DNA from 2 places in the Paenibacillus sp. EPM92 genome. Region 1 is predicted to be linked to the other one. Evidence: riboswitches for the same ligand, from Rfam matches in the RefSeq annotation. Region 1 holds a riboswitch; the other holds the start of a gene.
The links. Region 1 has a riboswitch for cyclic di-AMP ahead of JMF85_RS02955 (resuscitation-promoting factor). Riboswitches for the same ligand answer to the same signal wherever they lie in the genome.

Region 1 (14,926 bases):
GCCAGAACGGTCAGCAGCCAGTAAGCATAATGATGGACGGCCTTGTGGTGAACTCTACGTAACAAACGATAGTTGTAAATCGTCGAATCTTTGGATAGGGTCCGGTCGTTGTTCATCGTATCACGTTCATCCTCGCCGATTAACTAATATTTCAGTATTACTATTATCGGTCATGGAGCAACAAATTTGAAGATAGGGTGCACCGGATGAGCTCTTTTGACATAAAAATAGTTCATAACCGTTTATTCTTGAGAGAATAGGACATACTGATAGAAAAGAAGAATAGAGGTGAACACTGCATGAATGAATCGTTGCAGAACGACTATACAGCCTCTTGCATTATTTGCGGACAAGAAAAGGCAAATGGCATCATGATTATTACTGAATTCATTTGCGAAGAGTGCGAGACGGAGATGGTTCGAACGGATGTCAGCGACGTGAAGTATCCCTTCTTTATTCATCAGATGAAACAAATTTTATATAAAAAGAATGCGTAATCGGTAGGTTTGCCCGTGTCCAAAGCTCCTTTGTCTCAAGAAGGGATGGAAGCGGGCTTTTTAGTTTGGTACAATACTGCTATCCATGTGATTCTGGTTAGAAATGAGGCGTGTCGCACGTGTCGGAACGGAAACGTCCGTTATTTGAAGCCATGCGGACTTACGATCATTTACATACAAGCCGCTTTCATGTACCCGGACATAAGGGCAAGGCGGAAGCTTACGAGGAGGCCGCGTCGTATTACGGGCCGATATTGGCTCTCGATGTGACGGAGCTCCCGGGAACGGATGACCTGCATCATCCCGAGGCGGCGATTCTAGAGGCGCAGCGTCTGGCAGCGTCCTGCTTCGGGGCGGACGAGACGTTCTTTCTCGTAGGCGGCAGCACGGTCGGCAATCAAGCGGCGATCTTAGCGGCCTGCCGTCCCGGAGAGCTGTTGCTTGTACAGCGGGATGCCCACAAGTCAGTGATTCACGGACTGATGCTGGCGGGGATCAAGGCTGTATTTATAACGCCGCGGCAAGATCCGGCCAGCGGGCTGTTTACCGGCTTGCAAAGGCAGGACGTTGAAGAAGCGCTCCGTCGGTATCCCGAAGCCCAAGGCTTATTGGTAACCTGCCCTACTTATTACGGAGTAAGCGCCGATTTGAAGCCGCTGGCCGACCTGCTGCATGCGCAGGACAAGCTGCTGCTCGTCGATGAGGCGCACGGCGCTCACTTCGGCTTTCACCCGGAGCTGCCGCTCTCGGCGTTGTCGGCAGGCGCGGATGTGGTCGTGCAATCGACGCATAAGATGCTGACGGCGATGACGATGGGTTCGATGCTGCATGTGCAGGGAGATCGGATCAACCGGAAGGCTCTGCGTCAAGCTCTTGCCATGCTGCAAAGCTCGAGTCCTTCCTATCCGATCATGGGCAGCCTGGATTTGAGCCGTGACTGGCTGCAGGAGCAAGGGTTTCAAGCTATAGATGAAGGGTTAAAGGCTATTAACAGTCTGAAGCTCGAACTGCAAAAGAATCAAAGATGGCGAACGGTCGAACCGAACGGGACGAGCAGGAGGTGTGACCCTTTTAAAATGGTGCTTGAGGATTCCTATGGAATCTTGAGCGGTTTCGAGCTAAAGGAGCAGTTGGAGCGGCGCGGCTGTTACGCGGAAATGGCTGACCCGGAACGTGTCGTTCTCGCTTTCGGTCTGACCGGGCAGCACCAAGAAGCGCAGCGGTTGCTGGGAGCGCTGAAGGACATCGAGGCCGGATTAGCGGCAAGCAAAGGAAACGGGCGAGCCCAGCCCGACATAGGGAGGCATCAATCCGAGTCGTACGATTGCCCCGAGGCTTCAAATTCGCCGCACGAGCGGCAAGACCTGATCGGACAGCCGGTCTCTTTTACGATAGAGTCCCTGCACAGGGAGGAGCCGGACGTAAGCCACGTACCGTTGGAGCGCTGTGAGGGCAGGATAGCCGCCGAAATGATCGTACCGTATCCGCCGGGAATTCCGCTCTTATATCCGGGTGAGTATATTGGAAAGCGAGTGTCGGCGGAACTGAGGCGTCTTGCCGCAGCAGGGGCTCGTTTTCAAGGATATGATGTGTCGGGACGAAAGACGGTGCCGGTTTATGTATCATCGAAGTAACGTATACAGCGGGCTCCAACATCTTACTTAGCAGGACAGGGGACATAAAGTTGAAAACAGGTTATTTCATCACGGTGGAAGGCGGAGAGGGCGCAGGCAAAACATCGGCCATCGAAGCTATAGTGAGTACCGTCGAGGAACTCGGATATGAAACGATTTCGACGCGTGAGCCCGGGGGGATTCCCATTGCCGAGCAAATCCGCGCGGTCGTGCTGGATACGAAGAACACCGCCATGGACAAGCGTACGGAAGCACTGCTTTACGCCGCGGCGCGCCGTCAGCATTTAACGGAAAAAGTGATTCCCGCGCTGCAATCGGGCAAGGTTGTCGTGTGCGACCGTTTTATCGACAGCAGCCTGGCCTATCAAGGGCATGCGCGCGGGCTCGGCGTAGATGAAGTGCTCGCCGTGAATCGCTTTGCGATCGGGGATTGGATGCCCGATCTGACTCTATTCCTGGATGTTAGCCCGGAGGTAGGCCTCGGCCGGATTCGCGCCGATTGGAGCCGGGAAGTGAACCGTCTCGATCTCGAGGAGATGCGGTTTCACGAGCTTGTAAGAGAGGGGTATCGCGAAGTGCTGCGGCGTTACCCGGAGCGCGTCCGCCGTATCGATGCGGAACAAACGCCCGATAAAGTTGCGGAGCAGATCCGACAAATCGTGAACCAAACGCTGCGGAATCGAGTATGATGAGATAAGAAGGAATTTAACAAAGGTTTGTCTAATTATATATAGAGAACGCGGATAAGAATCCTTGTTAAAGGAGGCTGGATGTATGAAATTGGTGATTGCCGTCGTCCAGGATAAAGATAGCAACCGTTTATCGAACGCGCTGATTAAAGCAGGGTTTCGTGCGACGAAGCTGGCTAGTACGGGGGGCTTCCTTCGGGCCGGAAACACGACGTTTTTGATTGGGACCGAAGACGATCGTGTGAACGAAGCGCTGCAAGTCATTAAAGCTAACTGCAAAATTAGGGAGCAGATGGTAACCCCGGTTTCCCCGATGGGAGGAACAACCGATTCATACATCCCGTTCCCCGTCGAGGTTCAAGTGGGAGGAGCCGCCGTTTTCGTGCTGCCGGTCGAACGTTTTGAACACTTCTAGAAGAGAGGTACGCCCATCGTGAAAATTAACCCGGGATGGCGTCCCGTCGGCAGTGAATGGATTCGCAACGAGAATACGTCGTCCCAGCAGCTTCAGCAAAAGTCGTTTCATGACATGATGCAGCATCAATCCGAGCGGGCCACCCGGGAACAGCTTCAGCGCATGCTGGCTCAAATCGATCAGCAAGGCCAGCGTTTAGCCAAGTCGATGACGGTGCGCGAGCTTCGGCAGTACAAGCTGATGGTGAAGCATTTTCTGGAGGAGACGGTGCGGCGCGGCGTTCAGCTTCGCGAGACGCGGGGATGGGACAGGCGCGGCCGATCCAAGCGGTATAAGCTGCTTGAAGAAGTCGATCAGGAGCTGCTGGGGCTAGCCGACGATATGCTGTCGACCGAAGAAGGTCGCATTGATTTGCTGCAGAAGATTGGAGAAATTCGCGGCATGCTCATTAATTTATTTTTCTAATTAACGACGGCTGCGGATTTCGCTTGATATAGGGAAAGGAACAAAGAGCGTCATGTCGTTTCAAGCGATTGTAGGACAAGAACGGGTTAAGCGCATGCTGCAAAACAGCATTCGAACCGATAAAGTGTCGCATGCCTATATATTTACCGGGCCGAGCGGCTCCGGACGCCGTGAAATGGCGAAAGCGTTCGCGATGGCGTTGTACTGCAAGGTGCTGCCTGACGATGCCTGCGGCGAATGCCTCGACTGCCGTAAAGTGGCCCATGGCAACCATCCGGACCTCCACTGGCTGAAGCCGGACGGCGCCTCGATCAAAATCGAACAAATCCGCGAGCTGCAGAAGCAGTTTGCGTACCGGTCCACCGTATCGGGCTTGAAGATGTACGTGCTGGAAGACGCGGACAAAATGACGACGCAAGCGGCCAACAGCCTGCTGAAATTTCTGGAAGAGCCATCGTCGCAGGTGGTTGCGGTACTCATTACGGATAACGGGCAAGCGCTGCTGCCGACGATACGCTCGCGCTCGCAATGGGTTCCTTTCGTGCCGATGATGCGTCAGCAAATGCAGGATTTGCTGCTGAAGGAAGGCCATTCCCCGGTGCTCGTCCAGATCGCCGTCCGATTGGCGGCGGGACCGCAAGCCGCGCGCGCAATGATTCAAGGAAATGGGTTTGCAGAAATTCGAAACCTAGTGATACAATTGACTAGAGAAAGCTTGACTCGGCTGCCTGTCGCGCTTCTGACCGCACAACAGAAGCTGTCGAAAGGCGAGCTCGGCGATCGGCTTTCGCTTTGGTTGGACATGCTGATTCTGTGGCTCAAAGACATGGTCCAGCTGGGTACGGGCCGCCGTGAAGGGATCGTCTTCTCCGACCAAACGGAGTGGATGGCCAAAGAGGCGTTAAGCCGGCCGCCCCAACACTGGATCGCGTGCCTGGATCAAGCGATTGAGACTCAGAAACGATTGCGGTTTCATGCCAATCCCCAGCTTGCGCTGGAACATATAATAATGCAGCTTAAGGGGGTGTAGGATTGTTCTCTGTTGTGGGAGTCCGCTTTAAGAAAGCGGGTAAAATTTATTACTTCGACCCGAGCGATTTGCCGGTCGACCAAGATAGCGCAGTTATCGTGGAGACGGCGCGCGGCGTGGAATACGGGAAAGTCGTCATCGGTCGCAGAACCGTGGGCGAATCGGATGTCGTGTTGCCGCTCAAGAAGGTTATACGCATCGCCGACCATCAGGACGCGAAGCTTGTGGAGGACAATAAACTAGCGGCGAAGAACGCGTTTGCCGTTTGCCAGGACAAGATCAAGGATCACCAGCTCCGGATGAAGTTGGTTGACGTTGAATATACATTTGATCGCAACAAAATCATCTTTTATTTTACGGCGGAAGGCCGTGTCGATTTCAGGGAATTGGTTAAAGATTTGGCCAGTGTGTTTCGTACGCGGATCGAACTTCGCCAAATTGGCGTTCGCGATGAAGCGAAGATGCTCGGCGGCATCGGCCCTTGCGGCAGAATTTTATGCTGTTCGTCGTTTCTTGGCGATTTCGAGCCGGTATCGATCAAGATGGCGAAGGATCAGAACTTGTCGCTCAATCCGACCAAAATATCCGGTCTATGCGGTCGCTTGATGTGCTGCTTGAAGTACGAGCACGATAACTATGAAAGCGCCAAAGACGATCTGCCCCGTGTAGGCAGCGAAGTGATTACATCGTTCGGCAACGGCCGCCTGATTTCGATGAATGTGGCGGAACGAATGGCGAAGGTACAAGTGTTTGAGCTTAAGAAAGTGATGGATCTCCCATTAGATGATGTGGTGGAGTATCACGGATAAGGGAACGGCTCTCTCTGAGGTGATGGCAATCGTGGTGAAAAGGGACATTTTCATTCAAATCGATCAAATGGAAGAGCAAGTGGGCACGTTGTATGCGGAGCTCGGTCAAATCAAACAACAAATTATCGAGCTATTGGAAGAAAACAAACGACTCGGTATAGAAAACAGTCAGCTGCGCAAGCTGTTAAAGAAAGATGCCGCACCGGCTCTTGCGGATCCGGCTTCCTCGGAGGAGGAAGCGGCGAGGATAAAAGAGGTTACCGGTGAAGGTCTCGATAATTTAACTCGGATTTACCATGAAGGCTTTCATATTTGCAATGTAAACTACGGTCATTTACGGACCGAGGGCGATTGTTTGTTCTGCATGTCGTTTCTAAATAAATAAGAACACTAGCCGTAGGGAGGATTGACTTCTCTACGGTTTTTTTGGAAGAAAGAGGAGTTGTCACTTGGAACAATCCGTACCTGTATATGAGCGTGAGCGCATCGATGATTTGCTGACGCAAGATTTGAAAATTATCCAAAGCGAGGATGTTTTCAGCTTTTCCCTGGATGCGGTGCTGCTCGCAAGGTTTTGCTCGGTACCGACTCGCGGGCGTATGATCGATCTTTGCACCGGGAACGGTGTTATTCCGTTGCTGTTGACGACTCGAACGCGGGCGCACATTACGGCCGTTGAAATTCAGCCGCGGCTGGCAGAGATGGCGCAGCGGAACGTCAAGCTGAATCGGCTGGACGCACAAATCGATATCAGGCAGGGCGACCTGCGCAGCGCCGTTCAGGATATTGGACACGGACTGTTCGATGCCGTGACGGTCAATCCGCCCTATTTGCCTGTTCCTAATGGCGAACAAAACATCAATGAGCATGTAGCCGCCGCACGCCATGAGCTGTTCTGCACGTTGGAAGACGTCATTCGTGTCAGCAGCCGGCTGGTCCGAACCGGGGGCAAGGTAGCGATGGTGCATCGGCCGAGCCGGCTGGTCGAAATTTGTACGTTAATGCGGGAGTACCGTCTGGAACCGAAACGGATTCGTTTCGTGCATCCGCGGGCGGACCATGAAGCCAACATGGTGCTGATTGAGGGAATGCGCGACGGGAAGCCGGAAATTCGCACGCTGCCCCCGCTGATCGTTTACAAAAATCAGAACGAATACAGCGACGAACTGATGGACGTATACTTTGGTCGTCGGCTGACGCTGGATCATAATCCGGACACTTATTAATAGAAGGAATCGATGCGCGTGAACATTCAAAAAAGCTATAATAACGAGTCCGGCAAGGGAAAACTGTACTTGGTCGGCACGCCGATCGGCAATCTCGAGGACATGACGTACCGGGCTGTCCGGATTTTGCAGGAGGTTCGGTGGATCGCGGCGGAGGATACGCGCCAGACGCGCAAGCTGCTGACGCACTTCGACATCAGCACACGGCTTGTCAGTTATCATGAGCATAACAAACATGCCAGCGGGCCGGAGCTCATCCGGCTCATGGAGAGCGGAGACGATATCGCGCTGGTCAGCGATGCGGGGCTGCCCGCCATTTGCGACCCAGGGGCCGATTTAGCCAGACTGGCGATTGAGGCGGGCATTGCGGTGGTCCCGATTCCGGGAGCGAACGCGGCGTTGTCCGCTTTAATCATGTCGGGCTTGCCGACGGAGCGGTTTCTGTTCGTCGGGTTCCCGCCGCGTGACGCCAAACCGATGGAACAGGAGCTTGCCACCTGGAGACGGGAAGCGGCTACAGTGATCGGTTATGAATCGCCTCACCGGATTGTGAAGACGCTGACGCGGATGGCGGAAGTTCTTGGCGAAGAACGGGAGGTTTGCCTGACCCGGGAGCTAACGAAAAAATATGAGGAAGCCGTCCGCGGTACGATCCGCGAATGCCTCGCCTATTTGGTTGACCATCCGCCGCAGGGTGAATACTGCTTCATCGTTCGCGGCGGGGCGGGTGACGGGGGAATCCCGGAGGAGACGGCGTGGTGGACCGGCCTCTCGCCTGAGGAGCATGTGGCCCGATACGAAGCGGACGGGCTGGACCATAAGGAAGCGCTTAGGAGGGCTGCGCAGGAGCGCGGCGTTCCGAAACGCGAATTGTATAATTTGCTGCATCAAGGTTGATCGGCACAAAAAAATACCCTGATTCGGGGCAAGCTCGAATCAGGGATATAGAGGAGATATGAAAAAGGTTAGAATTACCATAGTTAATATTGCTATTTATATTATAACCTATTTTTTTTATTTTGTCACAGGTATTGGCATTTCAGATAAACATTCGTGACAAACAATTTTTCCTTTGAAATAAGAGACGTTCTCGGCGTTTCCGCAGAAGATACAGGCCGGCTCATATTTCTTCAACATGATGCGCTCGCCGTCTACATAAATTTCCAAAGCGTCCTTCTCGCCAATGCCAAGCGTTCTGCGCAATTCGATTGGAATAACAACACGACCAAGTTCGTCGACTTTTCTTACGATACCAGTTGATTTCATCATAATAATAAAATTCCCCTCTCCAGAAGTTGTTTATTTTAGAATGAATGCGAAGCGGAATGAAAATAATCGTCATGTTTCGACATAATTCTTTAAACCTATGATACCAACCATTCCCAAAATAGTCAACCTAAAAATGCAACACCAAGTGACAATTTATGGACCTGGCTGCTAGATTAGTATAACATGGAATAGAATAACGCTACTAGTAGAGCCAAAATGTTGGTTTTACTTACCAAAAGTCTCTTTATATATCCATAAAATGTAAATCTATACGCCGTGTCGAAACAAAAATTTGGAATAAATAAATCGACAACATTCGACAATTTTCAATGTTTTGGCGGAATATTGTCGATCAAAACCTGCAAATTGCGAGGAGGGATACCATGCAACAACCGATGGAAGAAGAAAAAGTGTTTAAAGATCCGGTTCACAAGTATATCTATGTGCAGGATCAGACGATCTGGGATCTCATCAATACCCGGGAATTTCAACGGCTGCGCCGCATCCGTCAGCTGGGAACGTGTTTTCTCACCTTTCACGGCGCCGAGCATAGCCGGTTCTCGCATTCGCTGGGTGTTTATGAAGTAACACGCAAAATCATCTCGCAGTTCGAGCGTAATCAATATGAAGATTGGCCGAGAGAAGAACGTCTGTTATGCTTGTGCGCGGCGCTTCTGCATGATGTCGGACACGGTCCCTTCTCGCATTCGATTGAGAAAACGTTCGGGACTCACCATGAGGATTGGTCATGCCGAATCGTACTCGGCAACACGGAAGTCAACGAAGTGCTGAAACGCGTTTCTCCGACGTTCCCGCAGCAGGTAGCGGGCGTTATTGCCAAGACGTACCAGCAAGAAATCGTCGTCAGCCTCGTCTCGAGTCAGCTGGACGCGGACCGGATGGATTACCTGCTGCGCGATGCTTATTTCACCGGCGTAAATTACGGCACCTTCGATCTGGAGCGAATTTTGCGCGTGATGCGGCCGTATCAAGGACATATCGTAGTTAAGGAAAGCGGGATGCACGCCGTTGAGGATTATTTGATGTCCCGATACCAGATGTATTGGCAAGTGTACTTCCATCCGGTTACCCGAAGCGCGGAAGTCGTCCTGCATAAAATTTTTCAAAGAGCCAAACAACTGTTTGAAGAAGGGTATCCGTTCCACTTTCTGCTCGAACCGCTGCCCAGCTTGTTCGGCAATCGGCTGACCACGGAAGAATACCATTTGCTGGATGAAGCGTTGATGCAAACGGTGCTGATGCAATGGACGATGGAAGAGGATGCGGTGTTGGCTGATTTGTGCTCACGCTTCTTGCAGCGGCGTTTATTCAAATATGTAACGCTGGAAATTATGGACGTCGGCATGCTGGAACGGCTTCGTGAAAAAATGGGCAATCTAGGATTAGATCCCTCCTATTACCTGGAAGTCGATTTCCCGTCCGATCAATCCTATGATGTGTACCGGCCGGGCGAACAGGATGAGAAACTGCCGATTTTATTGCTCGATGCGCACGACACGTTGACGGAAATCTCGCGAAAATCCGAAATCGTGCGTTCGATCAGCGGGATCCAGAACGGAAAATACCACCTGTATTACCCGCAGGAACTCGTATTGAAACATCTTCCAGCTTTGGATAAAGAAATTCGGAAGCTGCTAAGATCTTAAACGACATATAGAAGATGAAGGAGAAAACGTTATGCTAATCGACACACATGCACACCTGAATGCGCCGCAATTCGATGAAGACCGACACGAGGTGATTGCGCGCGCAAGAGACAACGGAATAAGTCGAATCGTGAATATTGGATTTAATCGGGAGACGATTCCAAGCTCCTTGGCGCTGGCTGAGCAGTACGATTTCATCTACTCGACGGTGGGCTGGCATCCGACGGAAGCCAAAGATATGAGGGAAGAAGATCTCGCCTGGATCGAATCGTTGTGTCGTCACGAGAAAGTGGTTGCCATCGGCGAAATCGGGCTTGATTACCATTGGGATACGTCGCCGAAAGACGTACAGAATCGGGTATTCCGCGAACAAATTCGTCTGGCCCGCAGGGTCGGCCTGCCGATTGCGATCCATAACCGCGATGCGCATCAAGACGTCGTACAAACGCTGCGCGAGGAGAAAGCGGCGGAGGTCGGCGGCGTGATGCATTGTTACTCCGGCAGCTGGGAGACGGCCAAAATGTGTCTCGATATGAATTTTTACATTTCTTTCGGCGGCCCAGTAACTTTCAAAAATGCCAAGCAACCGAAAGAGGTACTCGAGAAGGTGCCGATGGACCGGCTTTTGATTGAAACCGATGCGCCTTATTTAACTCCGCATCCATATCGGGGCAAGCGAAACGAGTCCGCTTACGTCCGTCTTGTCGCCGAAACGGCGGCCGAAATCAAGGGCATTTCGATCGAGCAATTAGCCGAAGCGACGACTCGAAATGCGATGGAACTTTTTCGTTTAAAGTGAGTGTGTTGGGCTCTGGGAAACGCTTGCATAAACGCTGTTACTTATAGCGAATCGAGAAAAATAAAGAAAACAGCTAAATCGGTTCGTGCGAATGAGAGATAGATGTATTTTATTCATGTAATGAGTATATTTAAACGAAAATGGGTAAAAACCGTTCTTTTTTTATACGTTTGTATACTTTACAACCAAACCCCTCGCGTCGTACACTCAATAATAACTTCATACGATTACCAGAATTCCAACATCGCTGAGTTTCCGAAAGGAAAACGGGGGAACCACATCGCGGCGGTCCATTCATGATTGCCAAGGTGTTTTTTAGGGGTGAATCTCTGGGGCGGGCAACTGTCCCGGGGTAGGGCGACTCTCAAGTCCGAATCCGTCAGCTAACCTCGTAAGCGTCTAGAGAGAGGTAACGCATTGTCGTGTGCTTTTATTTTCATTTGGACAAAATGAGAAAAGTCACGGGAAGGTTCCTCTTCTCCGCTGACTTTTTTTTGTGTTTCCCGTAAAAGGGATTCGTGTCCAAGCTGGCTACTCTTTACACCCGAGGGGGGTGAATACGGCAGGCAAGTGGATACTCTGATGTCAGCAGCACAAACGTTGGTAATGGCAATCAAACAATTTACCATAGTCGCGTCAGAATCTTATCATGCATAACACTCGAATGGCGAGGCTTTAAGGAGGACCGAACAAGTGGGCGCTGAAACACCAGGGCAAACCCATGTAAGACGATCATCCAGCATGACCTTCGCGTTGCGATGGACGCATGAAAACTTGCGTATGATTTCGATTATCGCTCTCATTTCATTCGCTATGACTTTCATGTTCTTGATGATGTTGCACGGTACGGCCATTAAGCGCGTATCGATCGTTGTAGACGGACAGGAACGCACGTTCCAAACCCGGGAAGAGGTACTGCAACGAGTACTGGATGAGCAAGGAATCGCAGTAAGCGAGAACGACCGTATTTCCCATGCGCTGGATGCAAAGGTGAAATCGGGCGACCGCATTGCGATCACGCATACGACGCCGGTGCAATTAACCGCCGACGGCGAGACGAAGACAGTTTACACGGTTGGCAAGACGGTAGAGGCCGCTCTGCAGGATTTGAACGTCCCTGTGGGCGAGCTCGATAAAGTCATTCCGGCTAAGGAAACGGAAGTAAGCCCTCATGCGGAACTGAAGGTTGTCCGCGTGACGAAAGAAACAGCAGATGTGCAAGAACCGATCGCATTCGATACAGTAACCAAGAGCGAGCCCCAATTGTTAAAGGGCAAAGAGCAAGTATTGCAGGAAGGTCAGAAGGGCCTCCTTGTGAAGAAGCTGGAGAAAGTGTATGAAGACGGCGTGCTTGTGTCGGAGCAGGTCGTGGATCAGCAAGTACAAACCGAGAGCAAACAACGCATTGTGGCCGTTGGGACGAAAAATCCGGTTGTCGTTCTGTCCTCTTCATCGCCGAACGTCGAGGAGTTGACCAAGAACGGCGTCAAATTCGGCTACAAGCAAGTAATCAAAAACGTTACGCTAACCGCTTATTCGGCGGGGGTGTCATCCACCGGCAAGGATGAAAGTCATCCGCAATACGGCGTAACTTCTTCGGGCGCGAAGGTAACGGAAGGTCGCACGATTGCAGTCGATCCTAAAGTGATCCCGATCGGCTGGTGGGTCTATATCGAGGGCGTCGGCTTCCGCCGAGCCGAAGATACAGGCAGCGCTGTGAAAGGGAACAAGATCGACGTCTTTTTCGAGAACGGTGACTATGCAACTCGTTTCGGTACGAAGCGCGGTTATACGGTATACATTATCGGTCCCAAAAAACCGTCGGCGGATTAGGCGCTTGCAATTCGGAAAGACTACATTCATTATATATAGATCGGCAGATAAGAAGAGGTGCTCGTGAGGCGTCCCTCTTCTTTTTCTCTTGTTCACGAAGGAAGGTACGTGCACATGATTAAAGAAATTATCGTAGTGGAAGGTAAGGACGATACGGTAGCCATTAAACGAGCGGTAGAAGCGGAAACCATCGAAACGGGCGGTTCGGCGATCAATGCGGACGTTATTCGACGCATTAAGCTTGCGCAAGAACGGCGGGGCGTAATCGTATTCACGGATCCCGATCATGCCGGGGAGCGTATTCGCAAAATTATTACGAAGGAAGTACCCGGCGCGAAGCATGCCTTCCTGACGCAGGAGGCGGCGACAAGCAAGGGCGATATCGGCGTCGAGAACGCATCGGTCGAAGCGATTCGCACGGCACTGGCCAACGTGAGGACCGACGGTCGAAACGAAGAGTCGGCTATCACATGGGACGATCTGATGGAGGCCGGGCTGATCGTGCATCCTCGTGCGGCCGCCCGGAGACTTGCGATGGGCAATCGTCTCGGAATCGGTTATTGCAACGGGAAGCAATTTTATAACCGCTGCCGCATGTTTCAAATTTCCCGGGAGGAGTTTGAAGCGGCCCGTCGGGAATTGAATGAAAAAGAGGGTGCCACGTCATGAGTCGAAACGGAAATGAACCGGGTTACGGACAAGCGTCCGAGGATATCGCTTCGCCGAAGCGAACCAAGGAACTGATGCAGAAGTACGGCTTTGTGCTCAAGAAAAGCCTCGGACAAAATTTTCTGATCGATCAGAATGTGCTTCACAACATTGTCTCTGCCGCCGAGCTTGACGAGACGAAGGGCGCGCTCGAAATTGGTCCGGGCATCGGGGCATTGACCCAGCAGCTCGCTAAACGTGCGGGCAAAGTCGTAGCCGTCGAGATCGACCAGCGGCTGCTGCCGATGCTGGAGGAGACGCTGGCGCCTTATCCGCAGGCCGAAGTGGTGCACGGGGACGTACTCAAGGTGGACCTGCAGGCGTTGTTCAAGGATAAGTTTCAAGACGTATCGAAAGTAAGCGTTGTCGCTAACCTGCCTTACTATGTGACAACCCCGATCCTGATGAAGCTGCTGGAAGAGCGGCTGCCGCTCGAGAACATTGTCGTCATGATCCAGAAGGAAGTGGCCGAGCGAATGGCGGCAAAGCCCGGAGGCAAGGAATACGGCTCGCTCAGCATCGCCGTACAGTATTATTGCGAACCGGAAGTGGTCGCGATCGTGCCGCAAACGGTGTTCATTCCGCAGCCGAACGTGGACTCGGCGGTCATCAAGCTCAAGGTGCGAGAGAAGCCGGCGGTGGAAGTCGAAGACGAGGCGTTCTTCTTTGACGTCATGCAGGCCAGCTTCGTGCAGCGCCGCAAGACGATTTACAACAACTTGGCGGCCAAATATTTCGATAAAGAATCGAAGCCCGATCTGGAACGTCTGCTGCTGGATGCGGGAATCGCACCCTCGAGGCGCGGCGAGACGCTGTCGATCGAAGAGTATGCAAAGTTGTCGCACCGCTTAGCCGATTACTTGAAGACGGCAAGAACCGCCAAATAACGATCCTGGGCGAAACGTCTGCACCAAATGCCTAGAACCGCCATACGATAGACGGGGAGGCGATGCAGCCATGAAGCAGGGAGACCTGGTCACTCGGAAGTCGTATGGTGGTGATATCGTTTTTAAAATTCAAGAAATCCGGCAACAGCTGGCGGTTCTTCGGGGAGTGGAGCTTAGGCTTTTGGCCGATGCACCCCTTGTCGATCTGGAAGTGATGCCGCAGCTCGATCCTTACCTCGATAAAGCAATTACACGTCCCAAATGGATGGACACGATGCCGCGCAACGGATTGGCGGCGGCGACGACAGGGCCGCCCGGCTGGCCGGCGGGGGAGCCGGCCAAACATCCCGTTTACTTCGAAATGCCAGGCAAAGTATTGCATTTGGACGGCGATCCGAATTATTTGCGCAAGTGCATGAACTTATACGGTGAATTGCGGGTTCCCGCCGAAGGGTATTACGTAGCCGAGGCGAATATGGCCGATGCGGTGTATCGGCTGCTTCCGCTGGTACGCCCCGACATTGTGGTCATAACGGGGCACGACGGCTTTGTAAAGCATCGGCCGGCAGGCGATATTACCAAGCTTAGCAGTTACAAGAATTCGCATAACTTCGTAAATGCGGTTCAAGCCGCCAGGCAGTTCGAGAAAAGTCTCGATGCCTTAACGATCGTCGCAGGCGCTTGCCAATCGCACTTTGAAGCGCTGCTGCAGGCGGGAGCGAACTTTGCCAGCTCGCCGGCCCGCGTCTTGATCCATGCGCTTGATCCATTGTGCATTGCGGTGAAAGTAGCTTATACGCCGATCAAAGAAACCGTAAACATAGTCGATGTCATCGGGTTGACGCACAGCGGTCTCGAAGGGATCGGGGGCATCGAATCGCTGGGAAGCTACCGAAGAGGCGTGCCGAAAATTCAATATGCCACTCCGAAATAAGCGCCGAAATGGTGCTTTTTCTTTTTTATTCGACAATTTGGTGAACGAATACGGAAGCGCCTAG
Region 2 (14,926 bases), on a different contig from region 1:
TAAAGAAGGCGATACTGAACGGAAATTTAAAGCCCGGACAGCTGCTGAGCGAGAATCTGATTGCTAACAAATTATCGGTGAGCCGTACCCCGGTTCGGGAAGCCCTTCGCAGCTTGGAAAACGAAAATCTGGTTTCCGTACTTTCAGGCCGTAAAGTGATTGTATCGATCCCGACGATTCAGGAAATCGAAGAAATCTATGACATACGCTTGATCGTGGAAGCGGAGGCCCTCCGCAAAATTACAGCAGACGACAGCGCAATTATCCAACAGCTGGAAAATTGCGTTACAATGGCGAAGGTCCACCTTGAAAAGGAAAACTTGCAGGAGCTTCATAAAACCAATTCGGAATTTCATCTCACCATCATTTCCGCCTTACAAAATAACAAATTAAAGCAGTTTGTCGATTCGCTTCAGGACACCATATCCCGGTACAGCCTGTACTCCAAAACAAACTACAAGCTGGCCCAAAACCTGGAGGATGACCACTCCCAGATTCTGACTCATCTCAAGCAAGGCGATAACGAATTGGCGGTTCAAATTTTACGTCAGCATTTCACAACGACCAAGGAAATATTGAAAGCGATGTTCTAATTCAGCAGGCAAATCGTCCCGTTTGAAAAAGACAACAAAGCACCTTCAGCAAGGGATCGTCGAGAAAAACTCGAGGGTCCCTTTTTGATGCGTTCTCAGATGATGAACAAAGCCCCGCCGATCGTTATCCCCAATAATAAAGAACGGCTGCTGACCTTGGTCAGCAGCCCGATCGAAGATGATCTCCATCATAGGAGATGAACGTGATGAATAAGAGCAGCCGGCATCAAGCAAGTAAAACGCCATTTTGAGTTAGCACCTGTTTTAATTCCTGGACATCGATTGTTTTCGGAGTAAGCCCTTTCGTCGTGGCGAGAGCAGCCGCAGTTCCTGCAGCCTCGCCGATTGCCACGCAGGATGGCATCGCTCGGACGGCAGCAGCCGCTTCATGCGTAGCGGAAATACAACGGCCGGCGACCAGCAAGCCTTCCAGTTCAACAGGCAATAACGCGCGATAGGGTACATCGTAGCTATCGTCAACCTGGATCCAGGTGCTCTTCGAATCTCCGGGATTATGAATATCGATAGCATATCCACCGCGCGCCACGACATCATCAAACCTTGTACCCTTCACGACATCCTCCTGCGTGAGTATATATTCGCCGATGATTCTATGGGTTTCCCTAATGCCTGCTTCGTTGGCCGTCTTGATGAGGAATGACTTTTCAAAACCAGGCACTCGTTTTCTTAAGAAATCTACAACCGACATCGTCTGGTATCGCAGCTCCACCTCTGCAGCTGTAACTTCAGACGCATTGGTCCCATCTATGAAATTAACGCGGGTAGCATTAACGGTAACTTCGCCTTCCCTTACGTTTGTAAACAAATTCAAGGTTTCTCTGCCTATGTTATATTCGCCGTTTTCTTTAGCCGCAGCTATTTCCTGCCAAAATCCTGAACAAAACAGCTGTTTACGCTGGCTGCCGGCAGGAAGCTCTCCTTCCGCACTGCCTATCGCGTACCATCTGAAATTGTCCCGGTTTCTCTTGATTTCTTCTTCGACCCGGTCGACATTCACGTTACCGACTCGGCAGTACACGGTGACGGGCATTTTTTCCCCGTCTCTTTCCCGGCCTTTTACCGTTTTGGCGCCCGCTTTCACAGCGACGTCGGCGTCCCCGGTGCAGTCGACAATGACTTTACTGAATAAAGTATGAGCGCCGGATTTGTTAAACACCGTAATGCCTTTCACTACGCCATCCTCAACCCATACATCCTTCAACAAGGTATGGTATAAAAAGCTCACTCCGGCATCTTTGGCCATCTTCGTTAACACAAATTTCAGGTATTCATCATCGAAAGGCGTAATCACGGGATTTTTCCCCCAAGGCGGGTTCCCTTCCTTGGGGCGGATAGGACCATGGCATGCTCCCATTTCCTTTAAGGAGTCAAGTATTTCTTTAAAAAGACCGGCTATCGTCGGTTCGCCATGAGCGTCATAATGGTTCGCATACGGCGACACCAGTGCAGAAGTTGAAGCCCCGCCCAGGTAACCATTCTTTTCGACCACAAGTACTTTGGCCCCGTTTCTAGCTGCCGCAATAGCTGCCGGCGCCCCCGCCGTTCCCCCGCCAACCACAATGACATCCCATTGATCATGCACTTGCATAACAATCCCTCCTCTGAAAGTTTTACGATATGTAGAAGTGTCGGTTGATTGCTGCTCCTCGCGGAGCACTTGTATACATGTATAACGTCTTGTATACATGTATATTAAAGCGTTATCAATGAATTGTCAATATTTATATTTACACATCTCAGCCCAAAAACATGAAGAAGCCCCATCCGAAGAGGGGCTTCTTCATGTTTTTGCGGCTCGGTCAAGCTTCATGGCGAGGCATTCCGTGATTTCTGCCCTGCCTCTTCGCATGATACATCGCCATATCCGCATTTTTTACCAATGCTTCTATCGTTTCTCCATCAAACGGGAACATGCTGATCCCAATGCTTGTTGAAATATACAGATCATGATCTTGAATACGGAAGGGTGCATTCAATGCCTCCATAATCTTCTGGCAGTAAGCTTCCGTTTCCGCTTTTGACGTATTTGGCAGTAGGATGGTGAATTCGTCACCGCCTTGACGTGAAACAATCCCTTTATTCGATACAAGATCTTGTAAGCGCTGGGACACACGCTGCAGAAGAAGATCGCCGACGGAATGACCCATCGAGTCATTAATGAATTTGAATCCATCCAAATCCAGATAAAGCACGGCAAACAATTGATTTTTTTGTTTGGCTTCGGCCATCGTCTTTTCAAGGATATGTTGAAACGATTTACGGTTGGGGAGTTCAGTTAAGGAATCGAAAAATGCCAATTTTCGAATGGTTTCTTCCGCTTTATTACGTTCGATTACCAGCCCTATTAAATAAGCGGAACGCTCGATCATTTGGAGTTCCCTGGTTTCGGGAGATTTTCGAGTCTTGTAATAGATAGCGAATGTTCCGATCACCTGATTGTCTTTATCCGTAAAGGGGACAGACCAGCAAGCCCGAAACCCGTGATCCAGCGCAATCTCGCGGAAATCCCGCCATAACGGATCATTCTCAATGTCAGATACAATAATATTTTTGTTATAATAGGCGGCGGTTCCGCAAGAACCCATGTCCGGTCCAATTCGTATGCCGTCTACAGCCCGCAAGAAAGAAGCCGGAAGACGGGGAGCCATTCCATGTTTTAATAAATCGTTATCAAGCAGCAGAATGGAACAAACAGCCTCTGTTTGCTTCTCTACAAATTCAATAATGTGACCTAAAATATCTTGTAGCGGCCTGCCTTTGGCAACCATTTCCAGAACCACATTTTGCTCGTTCAAATGATCTTGAATTAACTTTCGTTCAGTAATGTCGCGGCCGACAACAATTAACCACTCCCGCCGACCATCCTCGGCCATAACAGGTTCTTTAATAAACTCGATAATTACGGTCGAGCCGTCGGAACGCTTGAATTTTTCTTCAAAATGAATCGTTTTGCCTCGTCTCCAGGCTTCATTGTCGGTTTCTTCGCATGTATGAAAAAACTCTTCCATATGCGGCTTAGAACGTTGAAAATCAAGATTTGTTTTCCCCTTATACGCGTCACGGTCTAACTCAAATAACTGCAGCGCAGCATCATTCGCTTCAACCCATGCCCCTTTACCGTCTTTAAAAACAATGATATCAGGCATGATTTGAATTAATGTCAGCAGGTAATCACTTGTCTTATCTTTTATATGTTCTAACATGGGCACCATCTCAGTTCCGTGAAGGTAAAATAATTACTCACATATTCGACATGAACCATCCGCATCCTCCATGCCCGTTAAAATTTTACCATTCAAAAACCACACCGTCTTTCGTCTCCTACGTCGTTCTTTCTTTATTGCGATTGAATAATTTCACAGCTGAATAAACGAGAAGACCGGCCACAATCACGGCGGCAACCGGGAACAAATACCCCTTCGCCAGCTCCCCGACCTCGTGCCAATTGGGACCAAGCTTGTACCCAAGATAAACGTATAAACTCGTTATAGGCAGCATGGCACAAAACGTAAATAACGAGAACTTCCAGACACTCATTCTGGCCATGCCGCACGGAAGCGAAACAGCGGTCCGAACCCCCGGGATAAACCGGCCCAGAAAAGCTACGCCCGCCCCATACTTATGGAAAAATCGTTCGGCCTTATCGATCTCTTTCGTCCGTATAAAAAAGAACTTGCCAAACTTTATTATCACCGGCCTCCCCCCATACTTTCCTAATGCGTATAGAGTCAAGGGTCCTGTTACCCCTCCGACTGTCCCTGCCAGAATAGCCAGCCCCAAGTTCATATCCCCTTCATAGACCCAATAACCGACGAGGGGAAGAACCAGCTCTGCCGGAACAAACTCGAACGTCAGCGCCAAAACGACGCCTATGTACGATAATTGTTTGAAATAGCCAATAAACTCCAATAATATCTGTTCCATTACTCACCTCATCTTGTTTCCTTAGCAATACGCGAAAAAAAATCGACGGTTTCAGGTCTCATACAAACAAGAACACAACATCATCGTGTTGTGTTCTTGTCCAAAACCGATTTAAACGCTTCCCATAAAGCATGACTTAATTCAATAGCCTTCGTTTCAATCATAGAGGTCTGCACGACCCATTCTCCGGAAACATGTTGAATACGGACGGAATGGTCATGTTTATTTAAGTAGCTTAACATTTGTCCGATCGTTAATAATGGAAGCGCTTTATGCTTCTCGACCCCGTTCAAGTAATAAATCATCTCTTCGTGGTCACCCATAGCTATATATTCGCCTTCTTGTGGTATCCAATGGTTTCGCAGGTATTCTTTTTGAACATCTGTCAGTTCTTGCAGGTGGGAAGAAGTAATTCGCTGGAGCATCATGATCCTCCTTACTTAAGCTATGATGTTATCATAAAAACAAAAAAGACCCGAATCCAGCCAGGATGCGCTATCATCTAGCGCTTATCGTCCTGGACTGCGACGGGTCTGGAGCACAAAAAGACCCGGATTCACGGGTCAACGATGCAAGTCTGCATACATACACAATTTGACCCATCTACTGCTGACGAGGTTAGCTGTCGGGCTCGGGAAAGATGGTTCCCTACATGGAATGATTCGCCCCAATTTCATTGGTTCCCCCGCTTTCCGGTTTCGTGTAAACCGGAAATTAAGCGTGATTTCATCATACAAAACTGCTATTCGCAAGTCAATAATCCAAAATCTTGAAATTCATTGAGAAGTTGTTCCGGTCGCTTACTCCACGCGAGTTATTTTCGCCTGCCGACGTACAACTTCGCCATCCGTCTTGTGCAGCTGATTCAGCAATTCGATCTGAAAACTGCCCGGATTGTCGGAGCCGGCGATCTGGACCGCTCGCTCTGCGGCAACCCCATAATAAGCCAATGCCGCCACAGCAGCAGCCGCTTGATCGTTCTCCACCGCAAGGAAGGCGCCGACCACCGAAGTCAGCAAGCAGCCTGTTCCGGTCACTTGGGTCAGCAGCGGCGTACCATTGCTCACCCGATACGTCGCCTCGCCGTCGCTCACATAATCGTCACGGCCTGTGACGATGACGACACAGCTCATCGCCCGCGCCGCTTGCCGGACAAGCGCAGGCACTTCCCCGGCCGCACTGCCTGCATCGTCCACGCCTTTAATGCTCCACGATTTCCCGACGACGTTAGCCACTTCCGCAGCATTGCCTCGAAGTACCGAGATCCGCAGCTCCTTCATGAGCGAACGGGCCGTTTCCGTGCGATATGCCGTCGCCCCGGCTCCCACCGGATCGAAAACAATCGGAACGCCATGCGCGTTCGCCGATTGCCCCGCGATCCGCATGGCGTGAACGATACGGTCGTCCAGCGTGCCTATATTCAAGACGAGGGCGCCGGCGATTTGCGCCATCTCTGCAACCTCTTCGTGAGCATATGCCATAACCGGCGATGCTCCTAAGGCCAGCAGGCCGTTCGCCGTGAAATTCGTTACGACTACATTCGTAATATTGTGCACGAGCGGTTTATGGATCCGCACCTTATCAAGAATATCCGCGAAATATTGAACGTTCATTACCCCATCCCCTTCTTCCGGTTACATGATACTATCTCATATCGCGGATGGTTTGCCAAGCGCTTTATACGAGCGCACAGATATAAATAAAGAAGCCCCCGCCATACACCCGCGAGAGCTTCAAATCCCGTTAGGTTTGATCATGTTGCAGAGCTTTCCCGATAGCTTTCATTGTTGGTTATTGGTGTTCTTTCTCGTTTCCAAGCAGTCCGGCTCCTGGCAATCCGAATAATACGTAGTCACCTTCTCGGAATCGAACGTGCCAATAATTTCAGCGCAATGCTTACACAAGATTACACCCAGGTCTACGCTAATCGAGGAGTTTTCCATGCATGATCCATCCTTTCTTTCATGAAGTCGGATTAGCTCGGCAGCCAAGCTGGCATTCGCCTTTTCAATAACATGTTATTCCTATTTATTATACACTATTCTTCTTATTTATGTCGTTATATTTAACGATAATCTCGAATAAAATATTTAATTCAGGTTGTAATTTCATTAAGTACACACGGAATAGCAGAAAATCTTCCTTTATTGCTCACAACTCGCCGAGTTTGACCTGCATTGCCGGCGCCCGCCAACACGACTATACCGGCAGCTGCCGGCCAACGCCGCTTTACCCGAACTTGGTGACGACATACGTTCCCGTATTTGTAAAGCTGCTCATTTCCTCGAATATGCCGTTCACCTCGGAAAGCGAAACTTCTCGCGTCACCATTTTCCCCGGCGTCAATTTCCCGTTGGATACGAGGGGCAGTACAGCATGATAGCGATGCGCCGGCATGCCGAAGCTCGTAATGAAAGAAAGTTCTTTCAGGATCATCTCATCGACCGGAATCGCGATGGCCCCCGCATCCTGCTTCGACGTCATGCCGATTTGAAGATGCCGGCCGCGCTTGCGCAAGCTTCTGATCGCGCTAACCGCCGTCTGCGACAGCCCGAGCGCGTCTACCGACACATCCGCTCCGCCTTGTGTCATTTCGTTGACGGCTGCAATCGGATCGGTCGTCCTGCTGTTGACCGTGTAAGCGGCTCCCATTTGCTTCGCCAAATCGAGGTTGGCATCGTTGATGTCCACGCCGATCACATTCGCCCCCATAGCGGAGGCGATATTGACCGCCGATAGACCTACCCCTCCGCAGCCGTAAACAACAACCCACTCGCCGGGAAGCACCTGAACCCGGTCCACGATGCCGTGGAAAGCGGTAATAAATCGGCAGCCCAGGGCCGATGCTTCGGCAAAACTGATTTCTTCGGGCAAATGGATCATATTCCGGTCAGCGACAGGAACCGCCACATATTCGGCGTAGCCGCCCTGATACGTTAAGCCGGGCATCAAGAGCGAATCGCAAAGATGGGAATGGCCGCTTACACAATGCGGACAAGAGCCTTCGCTTCCGGAAAACGGCACCGTGACTCGATCGCCCTTCTTAAACCGGGTCACTTTGCTGCCTACCTCTTCCACAACGCCGCTAAATTCATGGCCGAGAATATTAACGGGAACGAGACCGCTTTCCCAAAAGTGATGATCGCTTCGGCATACGCCATTCGCCATAACTTTCAGCAGAACGCCATCTTCCGCCGGCTTCGGATCTTCGACTTGCCTCAGGATCAAATTTTTGGCACCTTCCAGTACAAGCGCTTTCATCATTGTTTCCTCCTCAGGTATGTTCAGGCTGCAGAACGTCCAGGCCAATCGCGGCGGGCAGCACTACGCGTTTGCTCAAGAAGCCCAGCATGACTGCCGGGCTTCCCGAATATGTTATGGCAATGCTTCTTCTTCGGTCCAACGCTTTCCGGCGCACCTGCTTCCAGTCGAATGTGCTGCCGCCTCGCACCGATAGTGAGATGAATAACTCAAAATTTATACAAGAAAAAAATACCATGGTTGCGCATTTGTGTCAATACTTCCGTTTATTTATTCGGAAACTGCCGGACACTATTCGACGCCAACGATCCGTTTCAGTTCCCTCATATCCCGAATCACAAAATCGGGAGAAAAAGTTTTCAAGTACGCTTCTCCCTTGAGCGACCAAGAGACCGCGGCGGAAGCTACTCCCGCGCCACGGGCGGACAAAATGTCATAGTGACTGTCGCCGACCATCAAGGTATGCTCCGGGGAGGCATCCAGCAAGGCAAGCGCCTTCCGAATCGGCTCCGGGTCCGGTTTCCCTCTTTGGACGTCTTCTTCCGTAACAAGCGTATCCATATAGGGCAGCAGTCCGGTTGCTTGTAACCCCATCACGGCCGTTTTCTTTATTTTACTTGTCACAACGCCTAGCCGGATACCTGCCTCGTGCAGCGCTTCTAACGTCTCTTTCACATGAGGAAACGATTTCACTAAACGGTCGTGATGGGTCTCGTTATACGCTCGGTAAGCTTTTATATAAGGCTCTACCTCTGTTGACTTTGTATAGACCTCGAGCTGCTCTCTTAATGGCAGCCCCATGCTTTGGGCGATAAACTCCCGGCTGCAGCTTTCCGCATGGGGAGCGTCTTTCAGAACATGCATAAAGGAACGGATAATCAGCTCATTCGTATCGACAATTGTCCCGTCCAAATCAAAAAGAACCGTTGTAAACAACGTCCTCCCACCTTCTCCATCTATTTTACGGCCCGTCCCTTATCGTAAACCCGTAGACTTTCTCACTACAAGCTCCGGCAGCAGCACAATCCGCTGTTTATGCGTCACATCGCCCTTCAATTCCTGAACAAGCAAATCGACGATCTGCCTTCCCATCTGTTCCATCGGTTGAGCTATCGTCGTTAGCGGAGGGTCCGTAATCGTGGCCAGCATCGTGTTGTCAAAGCCGATCACGGATACATCCTGAGGCACCTTCAGTCCGTGCTCGTTCGCCGCCTGGATCGTGCCGATGGCCAGAAGGTCGTTGGTCGCAAATATAGCCGTCGGCGGTTCCTCCCCGCTCAGCAGCTGCAGAGCCAGCTTTTTCCCGTTAGGAACGGTGGCCTCGCCAAGCAGGACAAGGCTTTCATCAAGCTGCAGATCATGCTCCTCCAGAGCCTGATTGAAGCCGCGAACCCTTTCCTTGGCGCACCGGATATTTTCCACAATAAGCCCCATTCTGCGATGGCCGAGTCCTATGAGATGTTTGGCTGCTTCATAGCCTCCGACAAAATCATCGATCGAAACGGAGTTGATGGATATGGTCGGAATATCCCGGGCGATCAGAGCAACAGGCATATTCGGCTTGACCAGATTTCTCGTAATCGTTTGCTGGTCTTCAAAGCCCGACAGGATAATGACTCCGTCCACACGTTTTTTTTGCAGCAGTGTAAAATAGGAAGCTTCCCTGTCCGCATCGTAATCCGTGCTGCAGATCATCACGCTGAAACCGAGTTCCCTCGCGCGGTCCTCGACGCTTTTGGCGATTTCCCCAAAAAAAGGGTTGGCCAAATTCGGAATGATCAATCCGAGCGTATAGCTGAATTTTCCGGTTAAAGCCGTAGCGAGCGAATTCGGCGTATAATTATGCTTTTCGATAATCTCCAACACTTTTTTTCTCGTTTTATCACTAATTCTGCCGGTATTATTGACAACTTTCGATACCGTAGCGATGGATACTTCGGCTTCCTTAGCAATGTCGAAAATATTAATACCCATTGCACAAACCTCATTTTCTATATATTCAAGGAAAACGTTTAACTCCCTTTATTATATTATACTTTCAAAGGTTTTGATCATGCAATGGAGGAATTCAAAGCACCCTCGTTTCTTCCTTGGAGAGAAAGGCGTCGGCAGCCGCTTGGGCAATTTCCAAGGCCCGAAGTCCGTCGATGGCCGTACACGAAGGCTTTTGTCCGTGACGAAGGCAATCGATAAAATGAGTCATTTCCAGCAGAAACGCATCCTTGAATTTTGTCGCAAACTCAGGAATAATATCGTGGCTGCTTCCCTTGGGTCCCAAAATGCGCAAATCGTGATGCCTCAAGGAGCCGATCTGCAGCGTGCCTTCCGTCCCGACCACCTCGCCCCGGATGTCGTATCCGTAGCCGGCGTTCCGGCTCGATTCGACATCGCCGGCCGCGCCCGATTCGAAGTTTAGGTAGGTTAGCGCCTGATCGACATCCCCGTATTCGCCCATGAAGGCGTGAAGCTGAATGCTTCCCATAGACCTGACGGACCGCACTTCAGACCCCATTAAGTATCGGGCCATGTCAAAATCGTGGACGGCAAGATCGAGAAAGATGCCGCCGCTATGTTTAATATACGCCTCCGGCGGAGATACGGGGTCCCGGCTGACGCCTTTAAAATAGATCGGCCGGCCGATATCGCCGGCATTGATTCTTTTCTTCGCCTCGGCGTAGGCCGGATCAAAGCGCCTCATAAACCCGACTTGGCAGGTAATGCCGGTTTCTTCCACCAAGCGAACAAGCTCGCGGCCTTCTTCCACAGACTTCGCTATCGGCTTTTCCACAAAAATATGTTTGCCGTGCAAGGCCGCTGTTTTCAGAAATCGGGCATGGGTATCGGTAGGCGTCGATAGGATCACAGCGTCGATATCCGGGTCCGTAAACACATCATCCGGATTCGTCGTCCATGCCTCGACCCCGAGCTCCCTTGCCGCCCTTTCTGCCGTCTCCGCCCGGGAGGACGCCACTTTGACCAGTTTGGCGGATTTGATTTTCGTATGAAGATTTTCGGCGTGCCAATACCCTAAGCGGCCCAGCCCGATAGCCGCGCAACGAATGTCTCCCTGCATATCCACACCTGTCCCTCCACGCGTCTTACGCGCTCTTATTTTTCGTCATGACATCAAAGCATACGGCCAATACCAGAATAAGGCCTTTCACAATATACTGCCAAAAAGCTTCCATATTGAGCAGGCTCATGCCGTTATCCAGGCTTGCCATAATGAGCGCCCCCAGGATAGCGCCCACCACCTTGCCCCGGCCGCCCATCAGACTCGTTCCGCCGATAACTGCCGCGGCAATCGCGTCAAGCTCCATCATATTACCCGAGCTGGGAGCACCGGCGTTAAGCCTTGCGGATAAGACGATACCGGCGATGGCCGCTACCAAGCCGTTCAGCATAAAGACGAGCAGCACAATCTTTTTGACTTGGATACCGGAATATTTTGCCGCCTGCATATTGCCCCCGATGGCATAAATATAACGCCCGAACTTCGTGCTGCCTGCAATGAACGAGAACAGCAGAACGAGTCCAAGCATGATGAGGACGGGAATGGGATAGCCTTTGTAAGAGTGCATCGAGAGATAGAAAATGACCATCAAACCGGTAAATAAAATCAAGCGGGCGGCCAATTTGCCGGCCGGTTCCAGCTCCAGACCGTTTTTCTTCCTGGTACCTCTCTTCTTTAACGTAAAATAAACTAGGAGAACAATCGCCATGATCGTCAAGATCAGGCCGAACAAACTATTTACATATTGATCGCCCAGCACTTTATAGCTCGGATTCATCGGCGCGATCGAAATCCCTTTCGTTATGCCGATTAATATTCCTTTAAACACCATCATACCGCCAAGCGTGACAATAAAAGACGGAATATTCAGATAAACAGTCGCAAAGCCTTGGATGCCTCCGACGATCACGCCCAAAAGAAGCACGGCGAATAGGGTTGGAACCGTTCCCCACCCTTCCCAGGCCATTAAAGCTGCCGCAACCCCGCCGACCAATCCGACAAGAGAACCGACCGAAAGATCGATATTCCCGGTTACGATGATAAGCACCATTCCGGTAGCCAATATCGAGACCACCGACATTTGTACGGTCAGGTTGGAAATGTTGCGCGCGCTAAGGAACGTTCCGTCCGTTAATACGGAAAAGATGATCCATAAAATAATTAATCCCGCAATCATCGCATACGAACGGATATCGATTTTTTTCGTCAGCTGCCCTGCAGGAGTGCCCGGAGCTGCGGCCAGTTTATGTTCCATTTCATCTACCTCCTCCGGTTGCATAATGCATAATTTTCTCTTGCGTAGCCTCCCGATAGTCGAGCTCGCCTTCGATTCTGCCTTCACACATAACCAGGATCCGGTCGCTAATGCCGAGCACCTCTTCAAGGTCCGATGAAATCATAATGACGGTAACGCCCGCCTCTACAAGCTCGTTCATGATTTTATAAATTTCAAACTTCGCCCCAACGTCGATGCCGCGCGTGGGCTCATCGAGAATCAAAATTTTAGGCTCGGTCATCAGCCATTTGCCGATGACGACTTTTTGCTGGTTGCCCCCGCTGAGATTTTTAACCTGTGTCTCGACGCTGGATGTCTTAACGTTTAAAGCGGAGACGTATTTTTGGGAATACTGAATTTCATCATCGGGATGAAGGACGAATGCCGAAATTTTATTCAAGCTGGCTAAGGTGATATTCTCAGCTATGCTCATGTCGAGCACAAGACCGTATTTTTTCCGATCCTCGGAAACAAGCGCGATGCCGTATTCGGTCGCTTCGACGGGACTCTCGATCCTCGCTTTAACCCCATCAATCCATACCTCCCCTTCCTTCTTCCCGGGGAATGCGCCGAAAATGCCGGATACCAGCTCTGTTCTTCCCGAGCCCATCAAGCCGGATATGCCGAGAATTTCGCCCTTGTAAGCTTGAAGATTGACACGGTCGACAAGCTTCCGCCCGGGGTTCTGCTCGTCGTATACCGAGAAGTTTTTCACTTCAAGGGAAAGCTCTTTCCTCGTATGAGGCTCGCGGGGAAACATTTTATCGAGCTTTCTGCCGACCATCATGTAGATTAACGATTCACGGTCAAGCTCATGAATGTCTTTCGTTCCGACATAGGTCCCATCCCGAAGAATGGAAACAGAATCGCAAATTTCAAAAATTTCGTTGAATTTATGGGAGATATAGATGCAGGTTACGCCATTTTCCTTAAGCTTCCTTATGATGTTCATCAGAATCTCGACCTCGTGCTCCGTCAATGCCGAGGTCGGCTCGTCAAGGATTAAAATTTTTGCTTTTTTCGACAGCGCCTTGGCAATTTCGACCAACTGCTGCTGTCCGACACCCAGGTTCTTCACTTTTTCATTAGGATTGATCTTTAAATCCAGCTCTTTCAACAACGCCGTCGTATTCCGGTAAAGCTCATCCCACTGAATGACGCCCATCTTTGTCGGTTCGTTGCCGAGAAAAATGTTTTCTTGCACGGAAAGCTCCTGGACGAGAGCCAGCTCCTGATGGATACATACGATGCCTGCCCGCTCGGAATCGGCCGTATGCTGAAAATGCTGCACTTCCTTGCGGATTACAATTTCCCCATCGTAAGTGCCGTATGGGTATACGCCGCTAAGAATCTTAATAATCGTCGATTTTCCAGCGCCGTTCTCTCCGCAAAGACCGTGAACCTCGCCCTCTTTAATTTGTATGTTCACTTGATTGAGCGCCTTGACGCCAGGAAACTCTTTGGTTATGTGATTCATCTCCAACAAATATTCGCTCAAAGTATCACCTTCTTGACCATTCGGAGTTTAAGTTTCCAAGGATAGATCAGGAAAGAAAGGAAGCGGCGGTGCCCCGCTCCCTTTCCCACCCTCCAGCTTTTACGAAAGCGGCATAATGCTCTATTGGGCTTTAGGCCATTGATCCTTCGGCATATTTTTATAGATGTCTTCCATTTTTTGATAGCCGTCTTTAATTACCGTGTCTACCACATTCTCCTTGGTTACAAGCTGCACGTCCATGAGCAGACTTGTCACTTTTTTAGTACCGTTATCCACCGTTCCGACGTGACCGTTTTTGAAATTTCCGCTGTTCAACTCTTTGATTTTCGCTTCGTCTTTTGCCGCCAAAGCGTAGACAAGATCCATCGCGGTTTGGTTCAGAACTTGAGTAGGCTTGTACACGGTGCCGGTTTGTTTGCCTTCCACAATCCGTTGAAGGGCGGCGATGTCGGCATCTTGGCCGGAAACGCCCACTTTACCCGCCAAGCCTTGCGATTCCAGCGCTTGGACTACACCGCCTGCGGTACCGTCGTTGGAGGCAATAACGGCAACGACGTCGTTCTTCGCCTTGGTCAGGCCGTTTTCTGCAATTTTCAGCGCCTCCTCCGGGTTCCAGCCTTTCGCCCATTGCTGAACGACGATCTTAATGTCGCCCTTGTCCATATAAGGTTTAAGCACGCTTTCCTGCCCTTGTTTCAACAGATGCGCGTTATTGTCTTCCGGACCGCCGAGCACCCAAATGTAATTGCCTTTCGGATACCGGTCCGCGAGCATCTTGGCTTGCAGCTCGCCTACCTTGACGTTGTCGAACGTAATATAATAATCCAGGTCTCCGTTACGGACCAAGCGGTCATAGGCCACTACCGGCACTCCGGCCTGATGCGCCTTTTCCACAATAACGCCGGACGATTCCGAGTCTTGTGCCGAGATCAGCAGGGCGTCAATCCCTTGTGTCAGCATGCCCTCAACCTGCTGTACCTGTTTCGCGGCATCTTCTTCACAAGACTGGACAATCAGCTTGAATCCCTTCTCGTCTGCATATTTTTGCGCCATTTTCACTTCACGCTGCCATCTCTCTTGCTTCATGGTGCCGACGGAGAAACCGATGACCACTTCATCATTTTTACTTTTTGCGGCGCTGGCGCCAGGTTCACTGGAGCCCGCGTTTTGCCCGGCCGGCGCACCGGTTCCCGCCTGCTGACTGCAAGCGGTCATAAAGGCGGATAGCAGCACGATCATCATCGAAACGCTCTTCAAAACATTCTTCTTCATTCCAAAACTCCCCCTTCATATTAAGAAAGCGCTTTAATTAATAGGCGCATATCTTCTTTGATGAGTGA

Region 2: linked by a shared signal. The riboswitch ahead of JMF85_RS21560 (hypothetical protein) and the one ahead of JMF85_RS02955 (resuscitation-promoting factor) in region 1 are both predicted to bind cyclic di-AMP.

What each region holds. Positions count from the first base shown of each region.
Region 1 is NZ_BCPS01000018.1:15,274-30,199, reverse strand. It holds gene JMF85_RS03025 (hypothetical protein) at 1-116, opposite strand, end outside; gene JMF85_RS03020 (sigma factor G inhibitor Gin) at 300-497, shown strand; gene JMF85_RS03015 (aminotransferase class I/II-fold pyridoxal phosphate-dependent enzyme) at 617-2,131, shown strand; gene tmk (dTMP kinase) at 2,182-2,820, shown strand; gene JMF85_RS03005 (cyclic-di-AMP receptor) at 2,906-3,235, shown strand; gene JMF85_RS03000 (YaaR family protein) at 3,254-3,700, shown strand; gene holB (DNA polymerase III subunit delta') at 3,753-4,730, shown strand; gene JMF85_RS02990 (PSP1 domain-containing protein) at 4,733-5,539, shown strand; gene yabA (DNA replication initiation control protein YabA) at 5,571-5,924, shown strand; gene JMF85_RS02980 (tRNA1(Val) (adenine(37)-N6)-methyltransferase) at 5,989-6,765, shown strand; gene rsmI (16S rRNA (cytidine(1402)-2'-O)-methyltransferase) at 6,778-7,662, shown strand; gene JMF85_RS02970 (AbrB/MazE/SpoVT family DNA-binding domain-containing protein) at 7,780-8,034, opposite strand; gene JMF85_RS02965 (HD domain-containing protein) at 8,418-9,701, shown strand; gene JMF85_RS02960 (TatD family hydrolase) at 9,733-10,500, shown strand; cyclic di-AMP (ydaO/yuaA leader) riboswitch at 10,736-10,914, shown strand; gene JMF85_RS02955 (resuscitation-promoting factor) at 11,242-12,333, shown strand; gene rnmV (ribonuclease M5) at 12,448-13,002, shown strand; gene rsmA (16S rRNA (adenine(1518)-N(6)/adenine(1519)-N(6))-dimethyltransferase RsmA) at 12,999-13,928, shown strand; gene yabG (sporulation peptidase YabG) at 13,999-14,862, shown strand.
Region 2 is NZ_BCPS01000082.1:96,159-111,084, forward strand. It holds gene JMF85_RS21540 (GntR family transcriptional regulator) at 1-593, shown strand, start outside; gene JMF85_RS21545 (FAD-dependent oxidoreductase) at 820-2,202, opposite strand; gene JMF85_RS21550 (diguanylate cyclase domain-containing protein) at 2,414-3,817, opposite strand; gene JMF85_RS21555 (DedA family protein) at 3,936-4,538, opposite strand; gene JMF85_RS21560 (hypothetical protein) at 4,619-4,963, opposite strand; cyclic di-AMP (ydaO/yuaA leader) riboswitch at 5,131-5,269, opposite strand; gene thiM (hydroxyethylthiazole kinase) at 5,339-6,151, opposite strand; gene JMF85_RS28445 (GapA-binding peptide SR1P) at 6,320-6,481, opposite strand; gene JMF85_RS21575 (zinc-binding dehydrogenase) at 6,768-7,802, opposite strand; gene ppaX (pyrophosphatase PpaX) at 8,091-8,735, opposite strand; gene JMF85_RS21585 (LacI family DNA-binding transcriptional regulator) at 8,775-9,773, opposite strand; gene iolG (inositol 2-dehydrogenase) at 9,868-10,872, opposite strand; gene JMF85_RS21595 (sugar ABC transporter permease) at 10,898-12,067, opposite strand; gene JMF85_RS21600 (xylose ABC transporter ATP-binding protein) at 12,069-13,565, opposite strand; gene JMF85_RS21605 (sugar ABC transporter substrate-binding protein) at 13,707-14,858, opposite strand; gene JMF85_RS21610 (sugar phosphate isomerase/epimerase family protein) at 14,879-14,926, opposite strand, start outside.